One region of the Cryobacterium sp. GrIS_2_6 genome, then DNA from elsewhere that is predicted to be linked to it. Evidence: riboswitches for the same ligand, from Rfam matches in the RefSeq annotation. Region 1 holds a riboswitch; each other region holds the start of a gene.

Region 1 (3,205 bases):
TGAACCCGCGCGGATCGACGCGATCCTGGGCTCGCTCAAGGCCTCGCTCGCCACCGTCGAGGCGAGCGGGCTGACCGCCGTGCTCGTCTGCGCCCCGGCCCTCCGCCCGGCGATCCACCGGCTCGTCTCCGCGCAGACCGGCGGGCTCCCCGTGCTGTCCTACCTCGAGGTCACCTCCGCGAACGTCGCCATCGAGACCGTGGGGGTGGTCCGTGGAACCGAAACGATTTCAGCTTGACGGTCCGACGCTTCCGGAACTGAAGGCACGCATCCTCGCCGAACACGGGGCGGATGCCCGCATAATCTCCGCCGAACGCGTCACGGTCGGCGGCATCCGCGGCTTCTTCGCCAGCCGCCACTACGAGGTCACGGTCGAAGTGCCCGAGCGGCGCCGCCGAGCCGCGCACGCCCAGCCGGTGCGGATGATGCCGCTCGAGCGCGACGAGCACGGTGACGGTGACGGTGACGGTGCCGTTGCCGGCGCCGGAAACGGCGACGCCCATCCCGGACGCGCCGCCCGGCTCGGGATCCTCGCCCTGCTCGAGGACGCCGACGGGGCCGACGATGCGGGAACCCTCGGGAGGCCGCGAGCCTCGGTCCAGACCCCGCTCCTGTCGACCGGGTCCGCCGGCTTCGCCCAGCTGATGGACGAACTCACCTTCACCGTCGCCGAGCCGGTTCCTGAGCGGGTGTCCGGGGCGCTGCCCGGGCCCGTGCGCGAGCCGGAGCCGTCGGGTTCCGCGACCGGTGCCGGATCGCCGCGGAACGCGGGGACACACGAACGGCCCGCGACTCTTTCGACCCGGGCCGGGCATCCGTGGCCAGGACGCGCGGGCACGGCGGCCGTGCCGCGACCCTTCACGCACCCCGGAGACCTCGTCGTGCTCGTCGGCGCGCCCGCGGAGACCTTGCGTGTCGCCGGGATGATGGCCGCAATGGACGGGGCCGCCGAGGTGCTCGTGGCCGGCTCCGTGGTGTCGGAGGGGGCCCGTCGCGTCGACGACCGGCGCTCTGCCCTCGCTGCGCGCGCCGGGGGAGTCGCCCGCGGGCGCACGTGTTTCCTCGCCTTCGGCATCGGCGAGACCCCGGGGGACCGCGAGTACCTCGGCGGTGACCTGCTCATGGTCGGCGCGGACCAGACCTGGGCCGTGGTGGATGCCGGCCGGAAGCCCTCGGACACGGCCGACTGGGTCGGGCGGGTCGCGGCGATCATTCCGATCGACGCGGTCGCCGTGGTCGGGTCGACGACGACGTCCTCCCCGGAAACCGTCGACGACCTCGGGATTCCGGTCGGCTGGGTCGACGGTGCCCCAGCAGCGTCCGCGACGCTCGGACCGCGCGCAGGCCGCCTCCCTGACACGCCCGATGCCCGCGCTAGGCTGGCATGATGCTGGTTCTCACGCGCAAACCGGGGGAGAAAATCCTCATCGGCGATGACATCGTCATCACCGTCCTCGATGTGCGCGGCGACAGCATCCGCATCGGCGTCGATGCCCCGCGCGGTGTCAGGATCCAGCGCGACGAGGTGCTCCGAGCCGTCATTGAGGCGAACCTGTCCGCGAGCAGGGGGGGGAGCCTTTCCGAGGACGAGGACGCCGAGGCGCAGCTCAAGGCCGCGCTCGGCCTGGTACGCCCGTCGGCCGCGCCCGCTGCCGCGCCCACCGCCCCGCCCGACGCCCTTCCTGACTGCTAAAGTACGAATCAGGTGATTCATCGGGCGAATTCGTCCGATCTGTCAGTTGCAGAAGGCACACCCGTCGAGAGGCGGGGTCGCAAAGGCACGGGACCCTCGGGTGAGCCGGTCTACCGAATGGACAGGACCGGCACCACGTGAGCACGCCAGAGTTGAAGACCATGCCTGCAACCGTCTCTCCCCGCCCGATTTCCGAGCGTCGAGCCGGCGGAGCCGAGGCTCCCGTGCACCCGGCGTTCTTGCGACGCCTCCGCCGTCTACCCCGTCGATTCGGTGTTCAGCTGGTCGCAGCGAGCCTGCTCGTCTCGGTGCCGCTGATGGTCTTACTGGCCGTGCTGCTCACCCAACAGTCCGCAACGAGCCTCGCCGCCGCCGCCCAGGATAAGGGCGTCACCGTTGCGCGCGCGATCACCCTGCAGCTGGAGAACTGGCTTGGAGAGCGCCGGACTGACCTGGCGGTGGTGGCGACGAGGGTCGCAGAGCCGTTCGACTCTCCCGAAACGGCCACCCAACTGGCCGGACTCGATAAGGCGTACGGTAGCTATACACTGCTCGAGATTGCCGATGTCTCCGGCAAGGTCCTGGCGACGAGCCGCCCCAATATCCAGATAGCACCCTCTGGACTCGTCTGGTTCCAGGCTGCGACGTCCGGCAAGACGGTGGTCACCTCGCTGGTCCGCGAGGGAAAGCAGATCGACTGGATCATGGCCCAGCCGATCACGGATGCCGACGGTCACGTCCGCGCCGTACTGATCGCGGATCTCGACCCGGCAGTGCTCGCCACACTTCTCAATCCCGAACTCAACGCCGGCGACGAAATCGTGGTGTCCGACTCGCAGGACAAGCTGATCTACGACACCGCGTCGCCGATGAAGGTCAGCGACGGGGTGTCCCTCCTCGAAGGTGGAGCGCTGTCGACGGTCGTCGACACGGCGGCGACTCGGGAAGCCTTGGACACCCACGTAGCCGGCACCGCCCGGTTCATCGACTATCGGGGCCATGACGTCTTCGGCGGTTTCGACGTGGTCAAGGACCTGAACTGGGTCCTCGTCGTAAAGGAGCAGGCCGGCACAGTGCTCGCCCCTGTGACTGACCAGACGCAACGCGCGACCCTCCTCGTCGTCCTCGGCGCCGTGCTCGCGGTGGTGGTCTCGACCGCGCTGGCGTGGAGCACGATTCGCTCGGTCCGGCAGCTCAGTGCGGTGGCGCACAAGGCGGCCGGCGGAGACCTCGCTGCGCGAGCCAGGCCCAGCGGTGCCGCCGAGCTCGTGACCCTCGCCGAATCCCTCAATGCCATGCTGGCCACCTCGCAGACGCTGATCTCCCAGCTGGGCTCTGCAGGGATCGAAGTGAATTCCGCGGCGACAGAGCTGTCGGCGTCGTCCGACGAACTGGCCGCGATCACGACCCAGCAGAGCGCTGCGGTCACCGAGGCGACAGCGACCACGGAGGAACTCGCGCGGTCGTCCGTCGCGATCGCGGACACCGTCGACGCGGTCGCCCGTCAGGCCG
Region 2 (3,205 bases), on a different contig from region 1:
CTGTGATCACACCATCGAATCGGTCCGAGTCATCCATGGGCGATTTCACTGACACTGTCACGGCGAAATCCTCCGGCTCACCGAGGCTCCCCCGGACACTCCTGGTCGATCTTCACGAACCCTAATTCTACGACACCGGATGACCCGGGCCAGCTCTGGGTACACCTGGCCCCAGCCCGGCAGCAGGAAGACGCCCTCCCGCACCCCGCGGACGGGAAACAACGCCAGGTACACCTCGCCATCAGGCATCTCAGCCACGTCATCCCAACCGAGTTGGGATCAAGGTCATCTACACAACCGGACATCAAGCACGTTCACCCCTCAGCTCGCAGGTACGCGTAGACCGATTCGCGGCTGATGTTGACGCCAACCGAAAATAGGGCCCCAACCTCTCTAGCGAGAGCAACTTTCAACACCTATCAAAACCGAGGCCCCGTTCCACGCGAACCAAACCGTCCTCATCAACTGGAGAACGGGACCAGTTTCGGGCCTCACTTTCGGGCTGCGGATGTGTGGCACTACCAGAAATCAGGCGAGTCCGGGTCGCTCCATCCGTAATCTGGGATAGCAATCGTTTCTGAAAATCCTGTCTGTTCTGCGGACGCGGCCTGGCCCAGACGCTCAAGGTGCGTGACGGTATCCGCAGCATCGGGTTCAGGCCACAAAGATTCCTCCGGGACGGCAATGAGAGCATGTGCCGGTCCGAGGAGCAACGTTGCCGTCACGACAGCACCATTGACCAATACCACCGGGATGAGCCCGACCACGGACCTATTTTTTCTATTGAGCACAACCAAAAGACTCACAAGCGCGTCGGCGATTCGATCTGCCGTGAGGAACGAGGCGCCGCTGAACGAAATTCGTCTCATACCCACACCTTGAACTCATATCAATCATTAGAAAAGTGGGTTGACATGTTCGAAGTAACCGAAACGCGCCAAGCCCCCCAACGTATCAGGGTGAGTTGAGGCCACTGGCCCAGCGCTCGTCCGCTGTTTGACGGAAGGCGAGAATCAGGCCCCGATGATGTCCGCCCTTCTTTGATCGTCGTGCGTGACGATCGTCCGATGAGTGAGAAAAGCGGTCCCGGCCCGCGCGCGGCTGGTCCGAGCGCCCGGCGGTCATTCACTCCGGCGAAAAGCTTGACCGCCTGCTCCCGCAGATACGCGCCGCCCCCGTTTCGAGTCATCGCGTCCTCATACGTGGCTAGATGGTCGAGCTGGAACCTACGCGACGCAAACGCGGCGGTGCATTCCTGCGGGCGTCCCTGTTTGTTCGTGTCCGCCACCTCGACGCCGCCGCTTCCCGGTCGCCGGGCGACCTCGCCGGCAGCGCTTCACCAGCAAAACGATCAGCGCGATCCTGCTGCGTCTCGCGCGCAGCACTAGTCTTCAGATCAGTCCCGATCTCCCGCCGGCACTTCCCCACCTCACGAAGACCGCACTGAAGCCGATGACCTCGAGGACACGGGCAAGGACACACCCCTTTAGGGGGCCACTCGCCTCAAACCCGGGGTGCTACGTTCAAATCAGGTGGCTTTCAGCTGCCGGCGAGACGGGCGTGAACGTCAATCGCACAAGGCACACCCGCCGTGAGACGGGGTCGCAAAGGCACGGGACCCTCGGGCCAGCCGGCCTACCGAATGGTTAGGACCTACACGAAATGAGCTTCCCCTTCCTCCGATCCGCCAAACCCACCGCCCCAGAGACGCACGAAAAGCCCCAACCCGCCCTTCCAGAAGACTCGACGAAACCCAAAACCAGAATTCTCTGGTTCGGTGCCGCCCCGGCAGTCGCCCGGCCGATCAACACAAACACAAAGAAAGCTCCAAAACCCAACCTGTGACACCTAAACCGTCGCACTGAACGGGGGCCGGCCGCCCACGAGGCCACTTCGACCCAAACCCAAGAACGACCTCTGGCATTGGAACCCTCGACTTCTGGCCGTTGTAAACGGGCACCCGAATCGGCTGTCCAGAAAACGATCAGACGGGCGCACTATCGTCACGGGCAGATTGAGGAGAGGAAGCATCATGATCGCCGGCCGATTGCAGACCCGCACCTCTGAGGACATCGAGGTCCGAGCTTTGTCTGGGTGTCAGTGGAGAGTCATCGACCGCCGCATCGCCAGAAACAATGCTCTCAGCCTGGTTGGCTTCATCAACAAGAACCACGGCCACTATGAGGTGATGGAATTCCTCGACCCGGTTGAGCGCACTGTCTTCCCGAGTCTGGAGGGAGCGATATCGTCTTTCGTGAACTCACCATCCACCATCATTGACCGCAGCCTGTCAGAGAAAACAACCAGAACACTCATCTAGTTGGATGTTGCCGGCGTCCCGGACTGCACTCGCCACCGATCTTTGGTCGAAGCCCATGATTCACCGGTGCCCGGCTTCTGCGCGGCATTCCGACTGCGCAAATCCGGCACCCCTAATACAGAAGATGCTTCTGGCTTTGCGTATTGTGCAGTCCCGACCTGGAGACCATGGCTTGATCGGGCCGGCCGAACCGCAACAGCTTGTCGCGCCAGCGACGAGGACTGCAACCTGCCCGGTGCTGGCCCGAATAGGTCGACCCATCGCCTAGGCATGAGGGTGGCTCCTGGAAGTTCACACGAGCATGCGCTCAGATGACGTTCACGAGCATCGCGGTCACTTCATCAGGCGGCTCATGAAAAACGGCCCTGACGGGCAATGGGTGTAGCTGGTGCTAGACGCTACGTCGTCCGGAGATGGAGCGGACGAGAAAGAGAATCACGGCGATGATCGCCAAAACGATGCCCACCCAAAGAAGGAACTGGAGAGACTGAACAAAGCCGCCCGTGATCAGCAAGACCACGGCGACTACGGCGATGACAATAAGAAGGAGATTCATGATGCCGTGCCTTTCATCTCACGAATGCGTCGTGATGACCCGATAATATCACCGCCGTTACTGCCTCGCGTTCCCGTCCGGTACAGAACACGATCGATCGCCGCCGGCCGACCCGGATATCTACGAAGTGACGTGACAGTCCGAGTCGTTAATTCAGGGTGCGGCGTGAAACCTGCCCGCGCTCACCCGTGTCTCGTTCGTGGGACGGGTTTACTATTACGAAAAAGCTCGATTGAACCGGAAGGAAACCGATCATGAGTGGTACGGACAAAATCAAGAACGCGACCGAGAAAGTCGTGGGCACAGGCAAGGAAGCTGTTGGGAAGGTA
Region 3 (3,205 bases), 2.1 Mb from region 1:
GCGATGAGCGCGGCCATGAAGGCCTGGCCCTTGAGCGCCGCGACGGCGGGGACGTCCTCGCGGGTCGCCTCGACGCCCGGGTACAGCTGCCCCACGCTTGCGAGAACGACCCCGGTCTCGCCGAGCGACGGCAGCACTGCCTCGATGTACTGCAGGAACGAGCGGGACGGTCCCACGATGAGTACGCCGTTGTGCTTCAGGCGATCGCGATGCGTGTAGAGCAGGTACGCCGCACGGTGCAACGCGACGGCGGTCTTCCCCGTCCCCGGCCCGCCCTGGACGACCAGCACTCCGGCGAGGTCAGAGCGGATGATGCGGTCCTGTTCCGCCTGGATCGTCGCGACGATGTCGGGCATGTGCCCGGTGCGCTGGGCGGTCAGCGCGGCGAGCAGGGCACCCTCGCCCTGGTGCTCGGATGGGTCGCCGCCGAGGAGTTCCGCATCGAGGATCTCGTCCTCGATGCGGACGATGGTCCGCCCCTTGGACTGCAGGTGACGCCTGGCCCTGGCTCCCAGCGGGGTCGCGGCCGTCGCCTGGTAGAACGCGCTCGCCTGCGGTACCCGCCAGTCGAGCAGCATCGGCTGCAGTTCTTCGTCGCGCAACCCGACCCTGCCGATGTAACGGAACACGGAGTCGCCGCTCGCGTCGTCCGCGGCCAGTTCGAGCCGGCCGAACGCCAGCCGATCGTCGATCTCCCTCAACTGCACGATCCGGTCCTCGTAGAGGCGCGCGAAGGTGTCCCGTTCGGAGCGGGTCTGGTGATTTCCACCGACGTCGAGCAGCCGTACCGCCGTCAGCTGGTCCTCGGCCTCCCGCTGCAGCGCGTCCAGACGCGCGTACAGCGTTGCCACGTAGTTCTGTTCCCGTTCAAGCTCCAGGTCGACCACCGAAACACCCCTCAAATCCGACATTCGAGTTTACCCGACGCGGATGGGTGCTCCTTCCGGCAAGGCCCCTCGAACGCGGAGGCTAGGCTGGGCCTGTGTGAACACGCTCCCATCTATTGCGGTCTCATACAGGCACACCCGTCGAAAGGCGGGGTCGCAAAGGCACGGGACCCTTGGGTTCGCCGGCCCACACACTGACGGGACTCGGCCTCACATGACCGGCACACAGCATCCACAAACTCTTTTCTCCAGGCTCTGGAATCCATTTCGCCGCCCGGAAGGAATGACGGAGGGCACCCGGTGGCTCTTCACCTGGCTCGCGATCGCCACGCTCCTGCTCACGATCCCCGCGATCCTGGCCTCCGACACCGAGGGAGTGACCCTCATCGCCCTCACGACCGGGGCAGTCCTGATCGCCTCCTGGTCTTACGGGTTCGTCATGGGACGGGTTCCGCTCGTTCTCGACCTGATCGATTCCGTCGCCTTCGTCGCACTCGCCCTCGCGCTGCCGGATCCCGCTGCCGCACTCGGGGTCGTCTTCGGCGCCGTCTGGCTGCGCGGACTCTACGGTTCCACGACCAGGTCCCTCGTTCGCTGCACCCTCTATTCGCTTGCACTCGTCACCACGGTCCTGCTGTGGGCCCCGGTGCATGGGCCGACCGCCGTCATCTCACCCGCGACCACCCTCGGCACGATTCCGACCGTCTTCCTCACCTTCGTGATCGTGCGCCAACTGAGCATCGTTCTGCGATCCAGGGAACAGTCGATGCGCCGCGACCGCGAACTCGCGGCGACCGGCTCCCTGCTGCTCGGCGTCGTCGACGAGGCGGACATCTGGGTCATCGGCTGGGCCGCGGCCCAGGAGATCTGCGTCGCGACCCCCGGACTGCGTGTCGTCCGGGTCGTGCGCGACGGTCCCGCGCTGCGGGTCGTCGGCGCGTCGGGCGAATTCGCCGTCCTGCCCACGGAACTCCCGGCCGAGGTCATCGACACATCCAGCGGCGGCTCCACCACGGGCTCGCCCATGGCGGACCCGAGCGCACTGGATTCCGCCGTCGGCGCTCCCCTGGCCTGGGCCTGCCTCGCCTCGAACGCGCAGGCGAATGCCTGGATCTTCGTTGGCGCCCCCGGGAAGATCCCGGCGGAGGCCCTCGTCGCCGTCCGGGCGCTCTCCAACCAGGTCTCGCTGGCCCTCCGCAACAGCACGGTCCAGGAGGAGCTCACGGTCCAGGTCAGTTCGGATCCGCTCACCGGGCTCGACAACCGGGCATCCTTCATGACCAAGCTGACCGCGATCCTGTCCTCCAGCACCGACGCCGGCGGGGTGCACATCCTCTTCCTCGACCTCGACGACTTCAAGGACGTCAACGACCTGCTCGGGCACCGGGCCGGCAACGAACTCCTCATCGAGGTCGCCGAGCGGATGCGCGCCAACACCGGGCCGAAGGCCGTGTGCGCCCGGCTCGGCGGTGCCGAATTCACCGTCGTCCTGGCCGGTGTCGAGGACTCCGGCGCCCTCTCGATTGCCACCGCCCTGGGCCGTTCGATCGCCGAACCTGTGCTCCTCGAGGGGAACACCGCGCAGGTCGGCGTCAGCATCGGAATTGCTACGGCGGCCGCAGGCATCGAGATCGAAGAGCTGGTGCACCAGGCCGACGTCGCGATGTACGCGGCGAAGGCGAACGGCAAGAACCGCGTCCAGGTCTTCGAGCCTGGCCTCCTCCGCGTGGACAATCCCAGGGTCACCTTCGAATGGCAACTCGCGGCCGCGGCGGCCGCCGACGAGCTCGTCGTGCACTACCAGCCCATCCTCGACCTTCCCGGGCTGCAGTGCACCGCCGTCGAGGCCCTCGTCCGCTGGCAACACCCGGAACGCGGGCTGCTCTTCCCCGGTGACTTCATCGACATCGCCGAGCGGACCGGCGCGATCATCGGTATCGGCGCTTTCGTGATGCGTCGCGCCTGCCTCGACGCCGCGGCGTGGCGGACGGCCAATCCTGGATTCCCGTTGGCCGTGCACGTGAACGTTTCCGCCCACGAGCTCGACCGCGAGGGGTTCGTCGACTCGATCATCGGCTGCCTGGCCGACACCGGGACCCTCGCGAAGGATCTCATCATCGAACTCACCGAGACCGTCGTGCTGGATTCCCCCGCCGCGATCGGTCGCCTCCGTGCGATCGGGGCGCTCGGCGTCGGAATCGCCATCGACGACTTCGGCACGGGATATGCCTCCCTGACGTCATTGCGCGCGCTCCCCGTCGACATCGTGAAGATCGACATGAGTTTCGTCGCCGGCGCGGTGTCCAATCCCTTCGACC

What was found. Region 1 has a riboswitch for cyclic di-GMP ahead of RCH22_RS08405 (methyl-accepting chemotaxis protein). Riboswitches for the same ligand answer to the same signal wherever they lie in the genome.
Region 2: it holds a riboswitch for cyclic di-GMP, as region 1 does, so the genes downstream of both, RCH22_RS20600 (hypothetical protein) here and RCH22_RS08405 (methyl-accepting chemotaxis protein) in region 1, are expected to answer to the same signal.
Region 3: it holds a riboswitch for cyclic di-GMP, as region 1 does, so the genes downstream of both, RCH22_RS18565 (EAL domain-containing protein) here and RCH22_RS08405 (methyl-accepting chemotaxis protein) in region 1, are expected to answer to the same signal.

Annotation. Positions count from the first base shown of each region.
Region 1 covers NZ_JAXCHP010000001.1:1,685,589-1,688,793, reverse strand. The annotation lists gene RCH22_RS08420 (flagellar biosynthesis protein FlhA) at 1-238, shown strand, start outside; gene RCH22_RS08415 (hypothetical protein) at 213-1,388, shown strand; gene csrA (carbon storage regulator CsrA) at 1,385-1,693, shown strand; cyclic di-GMP riboswitch class I at 1,738-1,811, shown strand; gene RCH22_RS08405 (methyl-accepting chemotaxis protein) at 1,855-3,205, shown strand, end outside.
Region 2 covers NZ_JAXCHP010000002.1:28,260-31,464, forward strand. The annotation lists gene RCH22_RS20590 (sensor domain-containing diguanylate cyclase) at 1-37, opposite strand, end outside; gene RCH22_RS20595 (hypothetical protein) at 519-869, opposite strand; cyclic di-GMP riboswitch class I at 1,570-1,643, shown strand; gene RCH22_RS20600 (hypothetical protein) at 2,033-2,320, shown strand; gene RCH22_RS20605 (hypothetical protein) at 2,712-2,876, opposite strand; gene RCH22_RS20610 (CsbD family protein) at 3,131-3,205, shown strand, end outside.
Region 3 covers NZ_JAXCHP010000001.1:3,828,878-3,832,082, reverse strand. The annotation lists gene RCH22_RS18570 (UvrD-helicase domain-containing protein) at 1-887, opposite strand, end outside; cyclic di-GMP riboswitch class I at 1,009-1,082, shown strand; gene RCH22_RS18565 (EAL domain-containing protein) at 1,171-3,205, shown strand, end outside.